Regions from separate parts of the Priestia sp. D51 genome, predicted to be linked through region 1. Evidence: riboswitches for the same ligand, from Rfam matches in the RefSeq annotation. Region 1 holds a riboswitch; each other region holds the start of a gene.
The links. A riboswitch is a leader RNA that binds a small molecule or an ion and turns the genes downstream of it on or off. The one in region 1 is predicted to bind lysine.
Positions count from the first base shown of each region.

Region 2: linked by a shared signal. The riboswitch ahead of ACNHOZ_RS06885 (amino acid permease) and the one ahead of lysA (diaminopimelate decarboxylase) in region 1 are both predicted to bind lysine.
Region 3: linked by a shared signal. The riboswitch ahead of ACNHOZ_RS00975 (aspartate kinase) and the one ahead of lysA (diaminopimelate decarboxylase) in region 1 are both predicted to bind lysine.

Region 1 covers NZ_JBLTIR010000004.1:51,719-58,474, forward strand. The annotation lists gene ACNHOZ_RS16980 (acyl-CoA dehydrogenase) at 1-142, opposite strand, end outside; gene ACNHOZ_RS16985 (DUF1292 domain-containing protein) at 295-558, opposite strand; gene ACNHOZ_RS16990 (PAS domain-containing sensor histidine kinase) at 645-2,369, opposite strand; gene ACNHOZ_RS16995 (YckD family protein) at 2,530-2,844, opposite strand; gene ACNHOZ_RS17000 (NAD(P)/FAD-dependent oxidoreductase) at 2,918-4,036, opposite strand; gene ACNHOZ_RS17005 (CBO0543 family protein) at 4,375-4,887, shown strand; lysine riboswitch at 4,954-5,136, shown strand; gene lysA (diaminopimelate decarboxylase) at 5,275-6,603, shown strand; gene ACNHOZ_RS17015 (dicarboxylate/amino acid:cation symporter) at 6,654-6,756, shown strand, end outside.
Region 2 covers NZ_JBLTIR010000002.1:48,645-55,400, reverse strand. The annotation lists gene ACNHOZ_RS06915 (LysE family transporter) at 1-169, opposite strand, end outside; gene ACNHOZ_RS06910 (YqcI/YcgG family protein) at 322-1,089, shown strand; gene ACNHOZ_RS06905 (cupin domain-containing protein) at 1,064-1,372, shown strand; gene ACNHOZ_RS06900 (cysteine hydrolase family protein) at 1,394-1,978, shown strand; gene ACNHOZ_RS06895 (GNAT family N-acetyltransferase) at 2,073-2,564, shown strand; gene ACNHOZ_RS06890 (hypothetical protein) at 2,668-3,036, shown strand; gene ACNHOZ_RS06885 (amino acid permease) at 3,073-4,512, opposite strand; lysine riboswitch at 4,615-4,799, opposite strand; TPP riboswitch at 4,974-5,074, shown strand; gene thiT (energy-coupled thiamine transporter ThiT) at 5,107-5,715, shown strand; gene ACNHOZ_RS06875 (ethanolamine ammonia-lyase reactivating factor EutA) at 5,872-6,756, shown strand, end outside.
Region 3 covers NZ_JBLTIR010000001.1:178,217-184,972, forward strand. The annotation lists gene ACNHOZ_RS00960 (electron transfer flavoprotein subunit alpha/FixB family protein) at 1-396, shown strand, start outside; gene trxA (thioredoxin) at 805-1,119, shown strand; gene uvrC (excinuclease ABC subunit UvrC) at 1,343-3,109, shown strand; lysine riboswitch at 3,175-3,352, shown strand; gene ACNHOZ_RS00975 (aspartate kinase) at 3,494-4,726, shown strand; gene ACNHOZ_RS00980 (YslB family protein) at 4,778-5,305, opposite strand; gene ACNHOZ_RS00985 (succinate dehydrogenase cytochrome b558 subunit) at 5,795-6,403, shown strand; gene sdhA (succinate dehydrogenase flavoprotein subunit) at 6,433-6,756, shown strand, end outside.

The DNA.
Region 1 (6,756 bases):
TTGGAGGAACAGCTGACCATCTAGATGGCTGTTCATTCAGCTGTTGTTCGTATAGCCGTTCATTTGGATAAATATGCTCTTCCATAAAAGAGCTCAATTCTTTTTGCAGCTTCACTACTTTGTCAGAGTAAGAAAAATACACGGTAGTCCCTCGCTTTCATTTACTTACTAACCGGTTGGTATGTTACATATTTATCATAAATGAAGGGAAATAATTCAGCAAGATATTTTTAGAAAAATTCTAAATATTATATTATTTAGAAATAAAAAAAAGAGAGGTTGTAACCTCTCTTTTTACGCGGATGTCATTTCCTCAAATACGGCTGATACTTTTTCAAACTCATCATCATCTTCAATTGAAGACCATTCACCATCATCTTCAATTTTTAAAAAGAAAACATCAATTTCTTCTTCTGTTTCAATTAAAACTTCTTCCACAAACGCAACGGCAATATAATCGTGGCCTTCAATCGTCATTTTTCCAAGCACTTCAATATCTTGCTCTTGATCATTTTCATCTAAAATTGTAAAAATCTCTCCCGTTTCAATACGTTCCATCGTATTCCCTCCTATTTTAACCTCATTATTCGTTCACTAACATGTATTCCCCTTTAGAAAAGGTTTCATGCTTATAAAAGTAGAATCTACTTTTTAAAAGGCAAAAGAATGTCTACGGTAGTTCCTTTTCCAAGTTCACTTACAAAATTAATTTCTCCTCTATGTTCTCGAATGATCTTATAGCACACCATCAGTCCAAGCCCCGTTCCTTTCTCTTTCGTACTATAAAAAGGTTTTCCTAAATGCTGCATTCGTTCCTGCGTGATGCCTGGCCCCTCGTCGCTAAACCGGACAACAAGGTTCTCCTGATTAAATCTTTTTAGTTGAATCGTTACAGTTCCTCCACTTGGCATGGATTCGACGGCATTTTTAAATATATTGCTAAAGACCTGTTTTAACTGGTTTTCTTCGCATAATACGAGAGGAAGATGAAGATCAATCTCTTTTTTTACGTGAATTTTCTCTGTAATCCCCTGCACCTCAGCTAGCTTTAACGTGTTCTCTAAGATATCTTGGACGTGTTTGTCTTTGTAGGTTTTCGCCTGAGGCTTTGCAAGACTCAAGAACTCGTCGGCAATCAATTCGATTCTATCTAACTCATGATTTATCATTTCTACATAGTAAGGCTGACCGCTCGTTTCTTCTAATAACTGCATAAATCCTTTTACCGCTGTTAGAGGGTTTCTGATTTCGTGAGCGATACCCGCTGCTAACTGTCCGACTAAGGAAAGCTGAGCGGATTCACGCAGCAATTTTTCAGTTTTTTTACGTTCTGTAATATCACGAAACAAAACTTGAATGGCCTGCTTTCCCATATAGGGAATAGGAAAGGCAATGGTTTCGGCATCAATCGTATGACCGTCTTTATGAATAAACTTTTCTTCCTGCAGATCCACAGATTTATTTTCTGTTTTCATTCGATAAATTCGCTGTTTTACAACATCATAGTAATCAGGGTGAACAAACTGATAAACACAAGCTCCTAATACATCTTGAGGATTCTTGTATCCTAATGCTTTAGCTCCTGCAGGGTTGATATAATCAATTTTACCTTCACTATGAACGATAATTGCTTCCGGGGATAACTCAATCAAACTTCGGTAGCGCTGTTCGCTTTCTTTTAAAGCCGTCTCATCCTGCTTGCGCGATGTTATATCTCGATAGACAAACGCAATGCATAACGGCCAATCATTCATATTTTCAACGCGAAATAGTGTGACGCTTACATTAATTAAATGCCCGTCTTTATGCTGTCTGACCGTCTCAAATTCTGTTTTCGATTCCCCTGATTGAATAGTCTTATGAAGTTCGCACACGGGCTCCTTTAAAAACGAAGGTATAATCGGAAGAGGCTTTTGATGAATTTCTTCAAACGTCCAGCCAAATGTATTCTCAAACGCAGGGTTCACTTGAAGCGTTTTACCCTCTAAGTCAACGATAGCAACAGCATCTGCGTTATGATAAATAAAAGGCTGAATCTGTTCTTTTTTCTCCTGATAACTAGTTATATTCACGCAATGTCCCATAACTTCAGGTTTTTCTGTGTAAGATAAAGGGGTTAAGTTTACTACATAGCGTTTATCATTTATTTGAAGCTCGTACATAAGCTTTTTCTTTTTATTTAGCGCTTCAAAAAAATGCTCATACGAGACCCATTCTTCTAGAGGTATTTTTTGCTCAGAAACGCTTTCTCCTTGATACATACTGTAAACAAGATGGTCACCTTTTTGTTTGTAAGCAAATATGATTCCTAGAGCCTCAGCTGAATGATTTTCTGCATGTAATCGGACTATTTTTTTATTTTCGTTCATCGTTCATATTTACCTACCCCTCACTAGCATCTTTCCTACTCGTTCTCATTCTCTTAATTTTACATGAGGTGTTTAAAATTTACTAGATAAAGAAGCGGATATTTTCCATTCATTCACATAAAAAAGCGCCTGTATAGGCGCTTTTTTATGTGAATAGGAATTACTTTGAATGATGCATTTTATGACAGTGACGCTTCGGGACAAAACCATTTTGCTCCATATGCTGATAGCGATTTTCCATATGTGAAGAAATGTTTTGACTCTCCGTTTTGCTTAGCACGCCGTACTCCACATATTTTGAAAGTATTTCTTTCTTTTTTTCGAACATTTCTTTGTACAGAACGGATAATTCCTGCTTTTGCTGAGACGTCAGCTGCACGTCTTTTGTTTCTGGCTGAGGATTGTTTTCCGCTAATACAGGTGTCGCGCTCATAAATAAAAAAGCTGCTGCTGCACTTATCATAATCTTTCGCAAACAATCTACTTCCTTTCATCATATAGTAGTTATAGTTTGCGAACTTCTATTTGTTTTCATTCATTCTATTTGCTTAGGACTCAATAGCTCCTCTTACATCATAATCGCTAAGATCAATTTCCATTTCCATTTCAAGTGCTAATTTAGCCAGCTCTGAACCAAGATAAGGGCCCGACGTTAAGCCTGAAGCTCCGAGACCATTCGCTACTAGTATTCCTTCGTAAGCTGGAAGAGCCCCAATGACTGGCAAGAAGCCTGGAGTAAATGGTCGAAACCCTACCCTTGTTTCTAAGACTGTGCTTTCTGTTAAGCCAGGAGCAATTGATAAGGCCTTTGAAAAAATTTCATGAAGCCCCCCAGCCGTTACTCTCAAGTCATAACCCGTGTCGTTTTCATGTGTTGCTCCTATGACAATTTGACCTTGTTCAAACGAAAGAATATATTGGTCGCTTGGAGGCATTACAACGGGCCAGTCTTTTGTATCTAAATCAGGAAGATGCAAGTGGACAATTTGCGCTTTTTGAAAGCTTGCTAAAAATTTCACTCCAAGAGGCTCTAGTAATTGATTTGCCCACGCTCCTGCTGTCACGATTGTTGTACTTGCTAGAAGGGTTTGTCCATTTACGGCAACGCCCGTTACTTGATTATTTTCATAAAGTAGTTCTGCGTTTCCTTCTATTATTTTTGCACCGTTTTTCTTCGCTGCATTCACAAGTGCGTTTCGAAGAGCTCTTCCGTTAACGCGAGCGGCTCCACTAATATGAACTGAACTGTATTCTTCCGAAAGAGCCGGAAACAAAGCCTGTGTTTCTTTAGCGGATAAACGTGTAATCTCGCCTATTTCGGGGGCTTCTTCCCGACGCTTATATGCTCGTTCCTCCATTTTTTTAAGCTTTTGTTCATCAGTGTGTAAACTAATTGCTCCTACTCGCTTATATCCCGTATCCGTTTCTCCATCTTCTTCTAATTGCTGAATTAATGTTTGATAGTACTTGGCGCCGCCTTTTGCTAATCGGTACCATGCTTTATTTCGACGCTGCGAAAGCCACGGACAAACAATTCCTGCTGCTGCATCAGTAGCTTGACCAGCATCCTTGCGATCTATCAATGTCACATCTGCTCCTGCTTTTGCTAAATGATATGCCGTAGAAGCTCCAAGTACCCCAGCTCCAACTACGATGTATGTTTTCATACCAAAACACCCTTTTCTTTCTTCTAGTATTCTCATGCTATATGTATGCAATTTTAGCATAGCAAAAAAAGAAGTCACATACTAGGCGAAGCTATTTTAAGCTTATTTTTAAGCCTTGCTGACTTTGACATATAGCTCCTTTCGTCTCGTAAACAAAAGCGGTAGAAGTTCTTTTACCAAGATTATAACAGGGTGAAGAAAGCCGTAAATAGTGGTAATACGTCTTTAACGCTGTGGCTTACGGCTTTTCTATTATAGGTGCTGAATAAAAAAATGAAAGAATAAAACCACTATAATATGTAAATAAAAAGAAATAACCATTATTTTAAGGAGAGCGTATGCAATCTTCATTTGTATTATTTTTTATCATTCTTGGTTTACTATTTGGCAAGTGGCGAAGGTATCAAGAATACTACCCTACTTTGCTGTTTTGGGTCACGGGGAATTTGCTTTATGAAGTGCTGCTGTTTCATCACCGCGTATGGGTATTTCACCCTGTTGGTATTGATCATCTTTTTCTACCCGATCACCTAATGGTTTCTCTTGGAATAACCTTAATTATTTATCCGTTTGTTATACCGGTTTTTTTAGGAAGGCTGCCGCTGCATGTAAGCGGCCGGCTGTGGTGGATTCTTTTGTGGGCGCTTTTATTTACTGTGATTGAGTTCATTGCTTATGTTAATCACAGTATCACTCATCATTATGGATGGTCGCTGCTATGTTCTTTTCTCTTCAATATTGTCACGTTCTCACTTTTAGTCATTCATCAGAAGACAGCGCTGGCTGCTTGGATTCTATCTGGAAGCTTCATAGCTTTTTTATTTATCTTCTTTGATATTCCTATGCCTTAACTTTTCATTGACTAGACGGAGGAAAAGGAAATATAATAGGAGTTACATTTAAATATAATTTTCCTCTCTGAGAATAGAGGTGCATGAAATCAAGAGTCACTTATTGGAGACTAATGGAGTCTGTGAAGATAAGTAAAAGGGATTTCGTGCCGAAGTATATAAACATCCATTGTGTTCATATACTGGTTCAGTATTGAATAAATGCTGAGCTGTCACAAACCACTTGGTTTGTGGAGAGCTATTGAAGAGATGTTGATGCCTAGAATGTAATAATACTTTATTATTATGAAACCAAGACGCGTGAACATCACTTCACGGGTCTTTTTTGTGTTTTTCTACTGACCATCAAAGTTATAGTTGAATGATTTAAATGGAGGGATACGGATTATGTACTTACATGGAACGAGTAAAATTAACAGCAGCAATCATTTAGAAATTGGGCAGTGCGATACGGTCGAACTGAAAAAACAATACGGCACTCCCCTATACATCTACGATCAAGAATTAATTGAGACGAAATGCAAGGCCTTCCATTCAGCCTTTCAAAGAAGCGGATTTTCATATCAAATCGCATATGCAGGGAAAGCGTTTCTTTGTATGGAAATGGCTAGCCTTTTAACGAAGCTTGATATGTCATTAGATGTGGTCTCAGGAGGCGAATTATTTACAGCTCTTGAAGCGGGATATCCAGCTGAACGCATTCATTTTCATGGAAATAACAAAACGATTGAAGAAATTGAAATGGCTCTTGATGCGAATATTGGCTGTTTTGTTGTGGATAACTTTACCGAACTTGAAGTTTTACATGCCTTAGCAGCTGAGCGCAAACAGAAAGCATCTATTCTTCTGCGTGTTACTCCAGGGATTGAAGCCCACACACATGAGTATATTATGACCGGACAGGAAGACTCCAAGTTTGGATTTGGTCTTTCCAATGACCAGGCTATGAAAGCGGTAAGTTCTGCATTAGAAAAGCCTTACTACGATCTTTTAGGCATTCATTGTCATATTGGTTCGCAAATTTTTGAAGTAGATGGTTTTTCTCGCGCCATTGATATTTTAACTGATTTCTTATTCAGTATTCGTGATAAAATGGAATTTGAAGTAAAAGTTTTAAACGTAGGTGGTGGTTTTGGTATTCGTTATACCGAAAGCGACTCTCCACTTCCAGTTGAGTATTATGTAGATGCACTGACAGAAAAGCTAAGCCGCACGTTAACTGAACAGAATTATACCCTTCCGGAAGTCTGGATTGAGCCTGGAAGAAGCATCGTAGGAGAAGCAGGTACAACGCTTTATACAATCGGCTCAACGAAGGAGATTCCAGGTGTACGCAAATACGTAGGAATTGATGGCGGTATGACCGATAATATCCGTCCTGCTCTTTACGATGCAAAACATGAAGCTGTCTTGGCTAATAGAGTGACGGATAAAAAAGATGAAACAGTATCAATTGCGGGGAAATGCTGTGAATCAGGAGATATGCTTATTTGGGATATCGATTTACCGCGCGTTAATCAAGGAGATTTACTAGCAGTATCCTCTACAGGTGCCTACAACTATTCAATGGCTAGCAATTACAACCGTATTCCGCGCCCTGCTGTTGTATTTGTGAAAAATGGAGAAGCTCGTCTTGCTGTAGAGCGAGAAACATACGAAGATTTGGTGCGTAAAGATGTAAAGCCAGTCGTTACTACGTATGCAATGAGCAAATGATAGCTGTTCTTGCGTAGTAAAGAAGCTATTGTTGTTTGGAGGAAATCTATATGGTTTTAAGTGTATTTAAAACGTACAGATCATCGCTTATTCTGCTTCTCGCTATTTTAATTGGCGGGATAGCAGGATATGCTATCGGGCCCGATGTGGCAG
Region 2 (6,756 bases), on a different contig from region 1:
GAAGCATAAATAAGATATCGGCTGTCATTCCTCCTAAACCAACTAGCCAAGAAGCCCAAAATCCTTTTGTCAGACCTCTTTTAATCATCTCTATATTAATTGGACCTACCGGTGCTGCGAGACTAATACCTAGAATTATTTGTTTTATAGCAATCAAAAACCACTCCACAAACACAGCCTCCTTTCTAACTTGTCCAATAGTAGCTTATATATATATAGATTAGAATTTTATAATTTAGAAGCGAGATTTAGTTAAAAATACTCATAAACTTTCTTTTTTTTAATACACATGTAACGTTGAGTTCCATAAGGAGGGTTTTAATGGCATCAAAAATGCTTTTTCGAGCTAATGAGATTTTAGAGTCAACGCATGTCCCGTTCTGGGGGAAAGATGCTTTTCAATATTTCCAAAGCGATATATTATCAGAAGAAAATCCATTTCCCTGTATATTAGGGGTGGAAGGCTTTAAAAAAGATTTACTGCGTTTTTCATTTGTGACGACTCCTTATAACTATCAAGATATTAAACATGCAGCGGCGGCACTTAGAGAATACATAGATACATTTAAGACCATAGGTCGCTATACATCCTTTGTGTTATTCTTTAAGCCTGAACATAAAGAACGGTCAATGGAAGAGTACGAAACGATGTTTTGGGATACGCTGACGTTTATTCATCAAATTGATCAAAAGAAATGGCCGCAAGATATTCCGAAAGACCCAAAAGATGCATTATGGGAATTTTGTTTTCACGGAGAACCTATTTTTGTCGTCTGTAATACGCCTGCTCATTCTCTACGTAAAAGCCGTAAGAGCAGAGGATTTATGATTACATTTCAGCCGCGGTGGGTGTTTGAAGGTATGACAGGAGATTCAAAAATAGGGAAGCATGTACAAAAAGTCGTCCGCGATCGGTTAAAAACATATGATGACGTATCAGCTCACCCTGAGTTAGGCTGGTATGGACAGCAGGAAAACAGAGAGTGGAAGCAATATTTTTTACACGATGATAATAACAATACTACTGGACAGTGTCCATTTAAATTAAAAAGGAGTGAGCAGCATGGACGTAAAAAAAGCCTCTATTAAAAAAGGAGTTGGCGGAAAGTTTGAAGAAGTAATTAAAGAGCTGCTTCCGGCGTATACTGGATACGTTGAAGTACAGCATGATATTGCTTTTCAAACACATCCGTCTCATACGCATCCAACTGATGAAATTCTTCATATACTTGAAGGATCTATTTACTTTACAGTTGAACGTGATACGGTTCTATGTCAGGCCGGAGATCGGATACATTTACCGAAACAAACGGTTCATTCTTCAAAAGCCGGTCCTGATGGATGCACATACGTTATTTCCATTTTAAAATAAAGACGAAAGAAGATGATGCTTATGCTACGTTCCCGGCCAGTGTTGCTACTTATCGATGTACAAGAAGGGTTTTATTCACCCCAGTGGGGAGAAAGAAACAATTTAGATGCAGAAAAGAATATGCTGACGCTACTGCAAGCATGGAGGCGCCAAGACTATCCTGTCATTCACGTGCAGCATGCATCAGAAAATCCAGACTCTCCTTTACATCCAAGTTCAAAGGGGTTTCAATTCAAAGAAGGATTTGGTCCACAAGAAGACGAATACTTAATTCGCAAGCACGTGAACAGCTGTTTCATTGGAACAGAGCTAGATAGCTATTTAAAAGCAAATGGCTATGATACGCTTATCTTAATAGGACTAACTACTAATCACTGCGTCTCTACGACTGCGCGCATGGCTGGAAATCTAGGGTATAGGACGTATGTTGCGAACGATGCAACGGCCTGTTTTGATTGTATGTCCTACGATGGAAAAACCAGACTTCTTGCAGAAGATGTACATACATTCGCACTGTCTTCCTTGCACGGAGAGTTTGCAACGGTCGTTTCTACAAAAGAGACTCTTCAAGTCCTTCAAACCTTTCAATATGCCCAAAACCAATAACCGATGTGCATGCGCACATCGGTTTTTTATGTAGATTATGTTTCTTAAAAGAAGTAAAATAAAGATAATTCTATACTATAAGGAGTTTGTACATATGATCATTCGTTATGCTAAAGAAGAAGATTTACCTATGCTTGTTGAAATTTATAATCAGTCCGTTCAAACAAGTGCTGCTACTTTTGACTTAACGCCTGTAACAGTAGAACAAAGAAGGGGCTGGTTTAATAGTCATATTAGCAATGAACTTTTTCCACTTATTGTCGCGGAAAAAGATGGAGTAGTAGCGGGCTATGCTTCGCTTTCCTCGTATCGAGATAAAGAAGCGTACATTCAAACAGTAGAGCTATCGATTTATATTGATAAAAATCAACAAGGGCATGGTATTGGGAAACAGCTTATGAAGCGCATTTTGGAATTAGCTAAAGAGCTCGACCATCACGTTGTCATTTCAGGAATTACAAAAGGAAATGATATCAGTATCAAAATGCATGAGCAATTTAATTTTACATTTTGCGGAGAGTTTAAAGAAGTGGGCTGGAAATTTGATCAGTGGCAAGATGTACTTTTTTATCAGCTTATTTTATAAGATGTATGACGCCTTTACACATTGTAACGTTTTAGTTTCATGTGTAAAGGTTATTAAAATAATAAGTTGTTTTATTATTTTAATACGAAAGGTGTTAGCTATCATGAGTACACATTTTCAATATCAACATCTAAGAGCTGTGCCGAAAAGATGGTCCCAAAAAGAACTGCATATCCAGCTGAATAGAATCAAACACAATTCTGAACTATCTACTATAGCAGCAGATCCGCTTTTTCATCTGTTAGAATGTACCCGTTCAGGCCTTCAAACTAAACAAGAAATCATAGACTACATCCAAACCATTCCTAATCACCAACTTCCATCTTTTGCAACTCATTTAAGCAGGTTAATTCAGCGTATTTATTATATCGAAGCTGCTGATTACTATAACCGTCCCCTCAAAGGTTATATGCTTGTTATGAAAAACCAACCCGCTTATATATCTCTTCATTTTGCCGATCAGCTCATATAAAAAAAGCTCTCTATTCAAAAGAATAGAGAGCTTTTTTTATTCGTATTTTTTCACTGTTACTTGACATTCTTTTAACGGGATAAGCTTCGACTTTTTCGTCCATTTGTATCCTAGCCAAACAATTAAGAATAAAGGCAGTCCGATATAAGAAACAAGTACACCGTACCAGTCAATCGAGTCACCCATAAACGCCGAATAGTTTTGGCCTAAAATAACAACGGCACATAAAATAAAGGCAAAGATAGGGCCAAATGGGAAAAGTTTTGCATGATATGGAAGTTCACTCAAATCATGACCTTGAGCAACAAATGCTCTTCTAAAACGATAGTGGCTGATCGCAATTCCTAACCAAGCAATAAAACCAGACATACCAGAAGCGTTAAGTAACCACGTATATACCGCACCGTCTCCAAAAAATGAAGCACCAAATGCAAGTGTACCGACAAGTGCCGTTGCGATTAAGGCATTAACTGGAACGCCTCGTTTATTCACTTTTGCTAAGAACCTTGGTGCTTTTCCATCTTTGGCTAAGTTCCACAGCATACGCGTAGAAGCATACATGCCTGAGTTACCAGCAGATAAAACAGCTGTTAAAATAACGGCATTAATCGCTGATGCTGCAAACGCCAGACCTGCTCGTTCGAATATTAAAGTAAACGGACTTACTCGCACGTCATCACTTGCTAATGAATTCGCTGTGTATGGAATAAGCATTCCAATAACAAAAATAGCTAAAATATAAAATAACAAGATGCGCCAGAAGACTTGTTTAACTGCGCGAGGAACCGTTTTTTCCGGATCTTCACTTTCTCCAGCTGCGACTCCAAGTAACTCTGTTCCTTGGAATGAAAAACCAGCTGCCATAAAGATACCTAGTACAGTGAAGAATCCACCGTGAATCGGTCCATCACCAAGCGTGAAGTTTTTAAAACCTGGTGCTTCATTGTTAAAGATACCAAAAATCATCATAATACCAATAACTAAAAAGATAATAACCGTTACTACTTTAATTAACGAAAACCAAAATTCAGATTCACCAAATCCTTTTACAGAAAGGTAGTTAAGCCCAAACATAATTAATAAAAACAGGGCACTCCATAAAATAGAAGAAGAGTTCGGGAACCAAAATTTCATAATAAGGGCTCCAGCAGATAATTCAGCTGCAATCGTAATAGCCCAGTTATACCAGTAGTTCCAGCCGAGAGCGAAACCAAAGGATGGATCTACAAAACGAGACGCATACGTACTAAATGAACCAGCTTCAGGCATATAAGCTGCGAGCTCTGCTAGACTGGTCATCAAAAAGTAAACCATTACGCCAATAATAGCGTAAGCTAAAAGCGCTCCCCCAGGTCCTGCTGTGTGAATTGCTCCACCACTTGCTAGGAATAAGCCGGTTCCGATGGCTCCTCCTAATGAAATCATCGTTAAGTGGCGAGATTTCAACCCACGTTTTAATTCTTGCTGCTCTTGCATAGATAAATACTCCTTTCGAATGTACGGAAAGAGACGGGATAACATAAAAAAAGCCCGCAGTATATGTGCGCGCTTTTAAATCTGAAAACCGCGTCAACCTTCCGTGAAGATAGCTCTTCACATCACTCGCATGATGTGACAGTTCTGTTCCTGTTGGGAGACAGCCCCAGCTTAAATCAACCGAGAAGTGATTTAAACTTCGGCAATTTTTCCTTTCAAGCAACATCCTCAATGTTCTCTGCATTTCCGTTACTTTACTATTAAAAACTGCGACCTCTACCTCATCGATTAGGATGAGGGTTTTTTATATTCAATTGACATAAAAGAAGTATAACAAATACTAAAACGATTGTCATTATAAAAAATAGATTCAGAAAATAGAAACATCTTTGAAATCTCTCGAATCTATTTTGTTACGTATGGTATAATAAACATTGTCTTTATACTACATAAATATCCAAACGTACCACAGGGGGAGCCGCCGTGCTGAGAGTGAACGAAATGTTCAGACCCTTCGAACCTGTTAGTTAACGCTAGCGTAGGAATGTGGGAATAGTAGCATATATTTGCTTACTCCTGTGTAAACCGTTTGATATGAATGATTCAAAAACAGGAGTGAGAAACGTGAATAAAGCATTACCTTTACAGGCTAAAATTGAAATAGCTATTTTTGCAGCATTGGCACTTCTACTTGACCTTTTGCCTTCAATTAAAATTGCGACGGCTGTGAGCATTTCGTTCTCCATGGTGCCCATTTTTATTATGTGCTTTCGCTGGGGAGTAAAAGGCGGGGCTCTATCCGGTCTATTATGGGGGCTTTTGCAGTTAGCGACAGGAACAGCTTATATTTTAACAGCGCTACAAACATTTATTGAATATATTGTAGCTTTTGCTTTTATAGGTTTTGGAGGTATTTTTTCACAATCTATTAAAACAAATTTAGCTACCAATAACAGATCAAAAGCTTTTGTTTTAATTGTTTTATCTCTTATTATCGGCAGCTTCGCACGTTATTTCTGGCACTTTATTGCTGGTATTATTTTCTGGGGGTCATATGCGCCAAAGGGCATGTCCGCTCTATGGTATTCTTTTTCAATGAACGGGATTTCAATGGTAGGATCACTAATAGCCTGCTTAGTCATTCTTTCATTGTTAATTCCATCGGCATCAAGAATGATTGTAACTAAATCACACTCATCATAAGAAAAAAGACTAAATCTGCCAAGATTTAGTCTTTTTTCTTATTTGTCACCTTTGTTTACACAAAAGTGTGTCAGGTTTGATAACATAGTTAGTGAAATATTCAAAAAACTGTTTTATGATAGTCAACATATTCAAACGAGATAAAGGATTGATCGTATGCTACAGAAATGGATCACGAGCATAGGTTTAGATATTGGAACAAGCACAACAAAACTGATTGTAAGCAAACTGTTAATAGCAAATCAACAAAATCAGTTTACGCTGCCAGGCTGTCAAATTATTGATCGTCGCGTAACGTATGCAAGTTCCATCTATACAACACCTATGGTAAACGAGGTTGAAATCGATGTTCGGAGGTTAACGCTATTACTAGAAAAAGAGTACAAAAAAGCAGGGATCTCCTTAGATCAGGTGGAGGCGGGTGCTGTGATCATCACAGGAGAAACGGCTCGGAAGCAAAATGCAGAGAGTATCGTTCACTATCTAGCTGAACACGCTGGGAATTTTGTTGTTGCAACAGCTGGTGCTGACTTAGAAGGAATGTTAGCGGCAAAAGGTTCGGGAGCAATCGAACATTCTGCTGAAACCAATAAAGTGATTGCCAACATTGATGTAGGTGGAGGCACTGCTAACATCGCCTTATGTCAAAATGGAAAAGTGATTGAAACGTTTACCCTGCATGTAGGCGGAAGATTAATTCGGCTAAACGAAGATGGTATTGTTACCTACGTTTCGTCTTATTTAACTGAATTTTTAAAAAATAATTCTCTGATGCTTCAAGAAGGCGAAAAAGCAACATTTGAAAAACTCTCGTCTATTTGCAAATTGCTAGCTAAAGAAACCGTGGATTATGTGAGCGCACTGAAGCAAACCTCTTTGCTGCTCGTTTCCCCTCATACAAGATCTTCTACTCGGCCAGAGACAATCATGGTCTCGGGAGGAGTAGGAGCCATGATAGAGAAGGAGAAACCAAAAACAGTGAAGGAAGTGGCCATACACGGAGACATTGGTCCGCTGCTAGCTTATCAGTTTCAAGCCATA
Region 3 (6,756 bases), on a different contig from region 1:
CAAGGGGTTGATTTGTCCGAAGCAAAAGTCGTGATTGCAGGTGGTCGAGGTGTAAAAAGCACGGAAGGTTTTGGACCTCTCCAAGAACTAGCGGACGTGTTAAATGGAGCTGTTGGAGCGTCTCGCGGAGCGTGCGATGCAGATTACTGCGACTATTCTCTTCAAATCGGTCAGACGGGCAAAGTAGTCACACCAGATTTATACATTGCCTGCGGAATTTCAGGTGCTATTCAGCATTTGGCAGGTATGTCAAATTCAAAAATTATTGTTGCAATCAATAAAGATCCTGAAGCGAATATTTTTAAAGTAGCTGACTACGGAATCGTTGGAGATTTATTTGAAGTAGTGCCTCTGCTAACGGAAGAATTTAAAAAGCTGAAAGTACAGTCTGCGTAAGATTCTCGGACAAAAGTATTTGAGACGAAGTGAAGAACGAACCGTTGATCAAGATTTTTGATTAGTGGTTCGTTTTTTTGTTAGGGTAAAAGCAGGGTAGGTCTTTCTAGCAGGTGATTGGAGGGCAAGGTGAAGACTCCTGCTAGAAAAGCGAAGTCTTGCATGGAAATCAACTGCGGTGTCGCAAGCGGTTCAACCCATGTATACTATTTGTTCGTCTTTGGATTCATTTAGTCAGGTCTCAGCCTCATGGGAAACGAAATTTTCTACGCATATTTTTAGGCAAATTGTACAAACTAGAGCGGAGAATAAACAGTATAAATGTAAGCAAAAAGTTAGCAAACCTTATTTGAAGGTGATATACTGTGAGTAGAATTTGGATATTGCATATATTTAGGAGGAATTAAAATGGCTATTGCACATGCTACAGATAAAAACTTTACAGATGAAATTAAATCAGGCCTAGTGCTTGTTGACTTTTGGGCACCATGGTGTGGCCCTTGTAAAATGATTGCTCCAGTTCTTGAAGAAATTGATGGCGAACTTAACGATAAAGTTAAAATCGTAAAAGTAGACGTTGATGAAAATCAAGAAACAGCTGGAAAATTTGGTGTTATGAGTATCCCAACTTTAGTATTATTCAAAGATGGAGAGAAAGTTGATCAAGTAGTTGGTTTCCAACCAAAAGAAGCATTAACAGAATTAATTAATAAACACGCGTAAGTCAAAACCTAGCTCAGGCTAGGTTTTTTTCTTTTTCTCCACTTTTTCTCTTTTGGGAATACTTTTATTTAGCGAATATGCGTTCGTTTGTTTTATACTAGATGTAAGGAACATCGCCATAAATCCAGCTTATGTACATGTATTAAGACAGGAAAGAATGTAGGTTACGCTTCATAAGCGATTGTATAGATGGACAGAGTAAGAGAAGAGGAAGGAGAAAAGTATGAACGATTACTTAAAAGAAAAGCTGGCTATTTTACCGGATCAGCCCGGCTGTTACTTGATGAAAGATAAATATGGAACGGTCATTTACGTAGGAAAAGCAAAAGTATTAAAAAATCGAGTACGTTCCTACTTTACCGGATCTCATGACGGAAAGACGCTTCGACTTGTAAACGACATTGTTGACTTTGAATATATCGTCACATCTTCTAATTTAGAAGCGCTTATTTTAGAAATGAATTTAATTAAAAAGCATGACCCAAAATACAATATTATGCTTAAAGATGATAAGGGCTATCCGTTTATTAAGATTACAGCTGAAAAACAGCCCCGACTTGTTATTACAAGAAAAATAAAAAAAGATAAAGGGAAATACTTCGGTCCTTATCCTAATGTTCAAGCAGCAAATGAAACAAAGCGGCTTCTTGATCGCATTTATCCGTTAAGAAAGTGCTCCACTATGCCAGATAGGCCTTGTTTGTATTACCATATCGGGCAATGTCTAGCTCCTTGCGTAAAAGAGGTAAAAGAAGAGCAAAACAAACAAATTATTGAAAATATCACGCGGTTTTTAAATGGTGGATATGAGCATGTCAAAACAGAGTTAACTGAAAAAATGTTAAAAGCTTCAGAACAACTTGACTTTGAACGGGCTAAAGAATACCGAGATCAAATTGCTCATATCGAAGCGACAATGGAAAAGCAAAAAGTAACGTTTAATGATTTTGTTAATCGAGATGTGTTTGGCTATTCTTACGATAAAGGCTGGATGTGTGTTCAAGTTTTCTTTATTCGCCAAGGGAAATTAATTGAGCGAGAAGTTTCTATGTTTCCTTTTTATAAAGAGCCAGAAGAAGATTTCTTAACTTTTATCGGTCAGTTTTATGCCAAAAATATTAAGCCAAAAGAAGTGATGGTTCCAGCAACGATTGATGCAGAGTTAGCTGAGAAGTTAGTAGAAGTAGAGGTTCAGCATCCAAAGCGAGGCAAAAAGAAAGAATTAGTAGAACTTGCGTGTAAAAATGCAAAGATTGCGCTCGGTGAAAAATTCTATTTAATTGAACGAGATGAAGAGCGTACAGTTGGCGCAGTTGAACGGTTAGGAGAGGAGCTTGGAATTGCCGCTCCTTATCGGATTGAAGCATTTGATAACTCAAATATTCAAGGAACAGACCCAGTTTCTGCGATGATTGTTTTTGTTGATGGGAAACCGGAAAAGAAAGAATATCGCAAATATAAAATTAAGACGGTAAAGGGACCAGATGATTACAGTTCCATGAGGGAAGTCGTTCGCAGACGGTATTCCAGAGCGTTAAAAGAAGGTCTTCCGCTTCCGGATTTAATTGTTGTAGATGGAGGCAAAGGACATTTAGCTGCAGTACAGGACGTTCTCGAAAATGAATTGGGACTTTTAGTGCCTACAGCAGGTCTTGTCAAAGATGATAAGCACAGAACCTCCAATCTGATGATTGGTGAGCCTCCTCAAATCATACCGCTTGAACGCAATAGTCAAGAATTTTATTTGCTTCAGCGAATTCAAGATGAAGTTCACCGCTTTGCGATTACCTTCCACCGTCAAGTGCGCTCTAAGTCCGCTTTTCAGTCAGTTCTGGACGACATTCCGGGAGTGGGAGAAAAGCGTAAAAAAGCTTTGTTAAAGCATTTTGGTTCGGTGAAAAAATTGAAAGAAGCAACGATTGAAGATATTCGAAATTCAGGTGTTCCTCAGAACATTGCTGAAAAAATTTATGAAACATTACAAAAATAGTCTTGAAATAATAGAAAATATTTGATAAGCTATTAACTAATTTCATACGACACTTCATCAAATGAAGTGAAGATAGAGGTGCAAATTTAATCAGTACGCATCAGGAAGGGTATGAGCCCTTATGAACGATGCGGAAAGGGAAATTTGCCGAAGTGAACATTACCTCATAGTAATGATTGCTGGTTCTGCGTTGAATAAACGTAGGATTGTCAAGATGTAGATTCTTGGAGAGCTATCTCACGGCAGTGGACGGTTATGTTTTATAATTTTCGTTCGTTAAGCAATGAGAGCTCATCTCATTGCTTTTTTTATTGTCTGAGTAAAAAAATTTAGCTTCTCATCATCCTGCATATGCAAATTTATTGAAAAGGAATGAACAAAATTATGGCATTAATCGTTCAAAAATTTGGTGGAACATCTGTTGGTTCTGTTGAACGTATTCAACATGTAGCAAACCGTGTTATTCAAGAAGCAGAGCGCGGTAACCAAGTAGTAGTTGTTGTATCGGCAATGGGCAAAACCACAGATGCACTGGTGAAATTAGCAAGTGATATTACGGACAGTCCAAGTAAACGCGAAATGGATATGCTTCTTACAACTGGAGAACAAGTAACGATTTCCCTGTTAACAATGGCTCTTCAATTCAAAGGTCATGAAGCCACTTCGCTAACAGGTTGGCAAGCTGGTATCCAGACGGAAGCAGTTCACAGCAATGCACGAATCCAGCACATTGACACGACTCGTATTCAAAGCCAATTAGATAGAGGTCGAATCGTAGTAGTAGCTGGATTCCAAGGCTGTTCAGAAGATGGAAGCATTACAACATTAGGTCGAGGCGGCTCTGACACGACGGCAGTAGCTCTTGCCGCGGCACTAAAAGCTGCAAAATGTGATATTTATACAGACGTAACAGGAGTGTTTACGACGGATCCGCGCTACGTAGAAGATGCTCGTAAACTTCATTCTATTTCATATGACGAAATGTTAGAATTAGCCAATTTAGGAGCAGGGGTGCTGCATCCGCGCGCTGTTGAGTTTGCAAAAAATTATCAGGTACCGCTAGAAGTGCGTTCAAGCTTAGAAAACGAGAATGGAACGATTGTTGAGGAGGAAGTTTCAATGGAACAAAACTTAGTCGTAAGAGGAATTGCGTTTGAAGATAATATTTCACGGGTGACAATTGAAGGGTTAAACAACGAGTTACAAACTCTTTCTACTATTTTTACAGCATTAGCAAAAGAACAGTTAAATGTGGATATTATTATTCAAAACGTAACGGCTAATAATCGCCTCTCTATCTCATTTTCTATTAAAACTGTAGATGTAGAAGCTGCTCTTGCCGTCTTAAAAGAGTATAAATCTACCTTGGGGTATACGCGTATTGAACATGAAAGCAGTCTGGCTAAAGTATCGATTGTGGGATCTGGCATGATATCTAATCCAGGTGTTGCAGCCGAAATGTTTGAAGTGCTGGCAGGAGAGAAAATTGAAGTGAAGATGGTCAGCACGTCTGAAATTAAAGTATCTACAGTTGTACCGCATGCTGATATGGTAAAAGCTGTTGAGACGCTTCACGTAGCATTTGAATTAGAAGAGCAGCAGGCAGTGCAAGTATAAAGAAAAGAAAAAAGACGTGGTATCTCCACGTCTTTTATATATACGTATTTCTTACTTTTTATAACGCTCCGCACGGGTTTCGGTAGGTAAGATATCTTTTCGGTCCCACTGCACGGAAATCAGCACTTTTCCGTTCTTTTCTTTAGGTGTTAAGTAGGCTTCTGTTAGGCAGTTGTTTTGACGCTGAATCTGTTCAGCCACAAACCCTGACTCAAGATGAAATGAACAAGTTTCCTGCTGAAATCTTTTGCTGACCACATCACCTGATAACTCAAGCTCTAGTGAATATTTATCTTTTTTGGCAAGCGTCAGTGTTCCCCAGGAAGCTGCTTTAAAAAATGCGACGATTTCATCCATTGTATTTAATGGATATTTACGCGCAAGGTGTTTTCCTGCCCAGTATGAGATGGTATTCGTTTCGTCTCCAAGAAGCTCTGGAATTAACACGTCACGCAAAAGGCTGTATCCGAAATATGGAACGTGATCAAGAGCTCTCTCTGTTTCAGCTGCGGCATTAGGTTCTAATGTTTCCATCGTCTCTTCAAGTTCTTGCTGTGATTCTGTTTGTAAATTGCTCATGCTTTCCCCTCTTTCTTTACTACTATTATATACAAATCTAAAAAACCTCTCACGCATTTTTTTAATAAAATGTAAGAGGATCTTTATTATGGTAAAAAGAGTTAGATGTAAAGATGAAAAATCCATAAAATTACTTTTAAAAGGGTACTTTTACCTGTGTAAATGTTTTGTGAACTTGTTTACAATAAAAGTATAAAGTAAACGCTTACTTAACTGTGGCAAGCGATATTATAATAGAAAGAAAAAATCTTTAACACCAATGCAGTAAGCGTTAACAAATATAAAATTTTATAAATTTATATTTTATAGAAGATTTAAACATCTTGCCTTGACGCTCTTAATCGATGGGAGTAAAATTAACCTGTCACATACTTTATTAGGAAATGCAAAGGTTTTCATTTCCTGTATTCACGATTAATCTATTTGTCTAGTGGGAGTAAGAAAGTTCTTCACAAACTATGTTCATTTAACTAAGGGGGGTCTACGCAGATGGCGGCAAACAGAGAGTTTCAATATCGGAGAATCCATTCACTACTTGGAGTAATACCAATCGGGATTTTCTTAACACAGCATTTAGTTGTGAATCATTTCGCGACAAAGGGAGAAGAATCATTTAATCAAGCAGCTCACTTCATGGAGAGCTTACCTTTCCGCTATGCTCTAGAAATTTTCATTATTTTCTTACCAATCGTTTTTCACGCAATATACGGTCTTTACATCGCATTTACTGCTAAAACAAACGTTAACAACTATGGATTTTTTCGTAACTGGATGTTTATCCTTCAGCGTGTTTCAGGTGTAATCACACTTATCTTCATCACATGGCACGTATGGGAAACCAGAATACAAGCTGCGCTTGGAAAAGAAGTAGATTTTCAAATGATGGAACGAATTTTAAGCAACCCAGCAATGTTTGCATTCTACATAGTTGGTGTTGTATCTACGATCTTCCACTTTGCAAACGGTCTATGGTCATTTGGAGTTAGCTGGGGGTTAACTGTAACACCACGTTCTCAAAGAATTTCAACTTATGTGACATTAGCAATCTTCTTAGCACTTACATTTGTAGGTGTTCGTACATTATTCGCATTTGCATAAAATTAAGGTTTTGAAGGAGTGGGGTTCCGATGAGTAACGGAAAAATCATCGTAGTCGGTGGCGGTTTAGCTGGCTTGATGGCAACAATAAAAATTGCTGAGTCTGGCAAGCAAGTAGATTTATTTTCACTAGTTCCGGTAAAAAGATCTCACTCAGTTTGCGCGCAAGGTGGAATCAACGGAGCCGTAAATACGAAAGGTGAAGGAGATTCACCATGGGAACACTTTGATGACACAGTGTATGGCGGAGACTTTTTAGCCAACCAGCCACCTGTAAAAGCAATGTGTGAAGCAGCTCCTGGTATTATTCACTTACTTGACCGTATGGGTGTTATGTTTAACCGTACTCCTGAG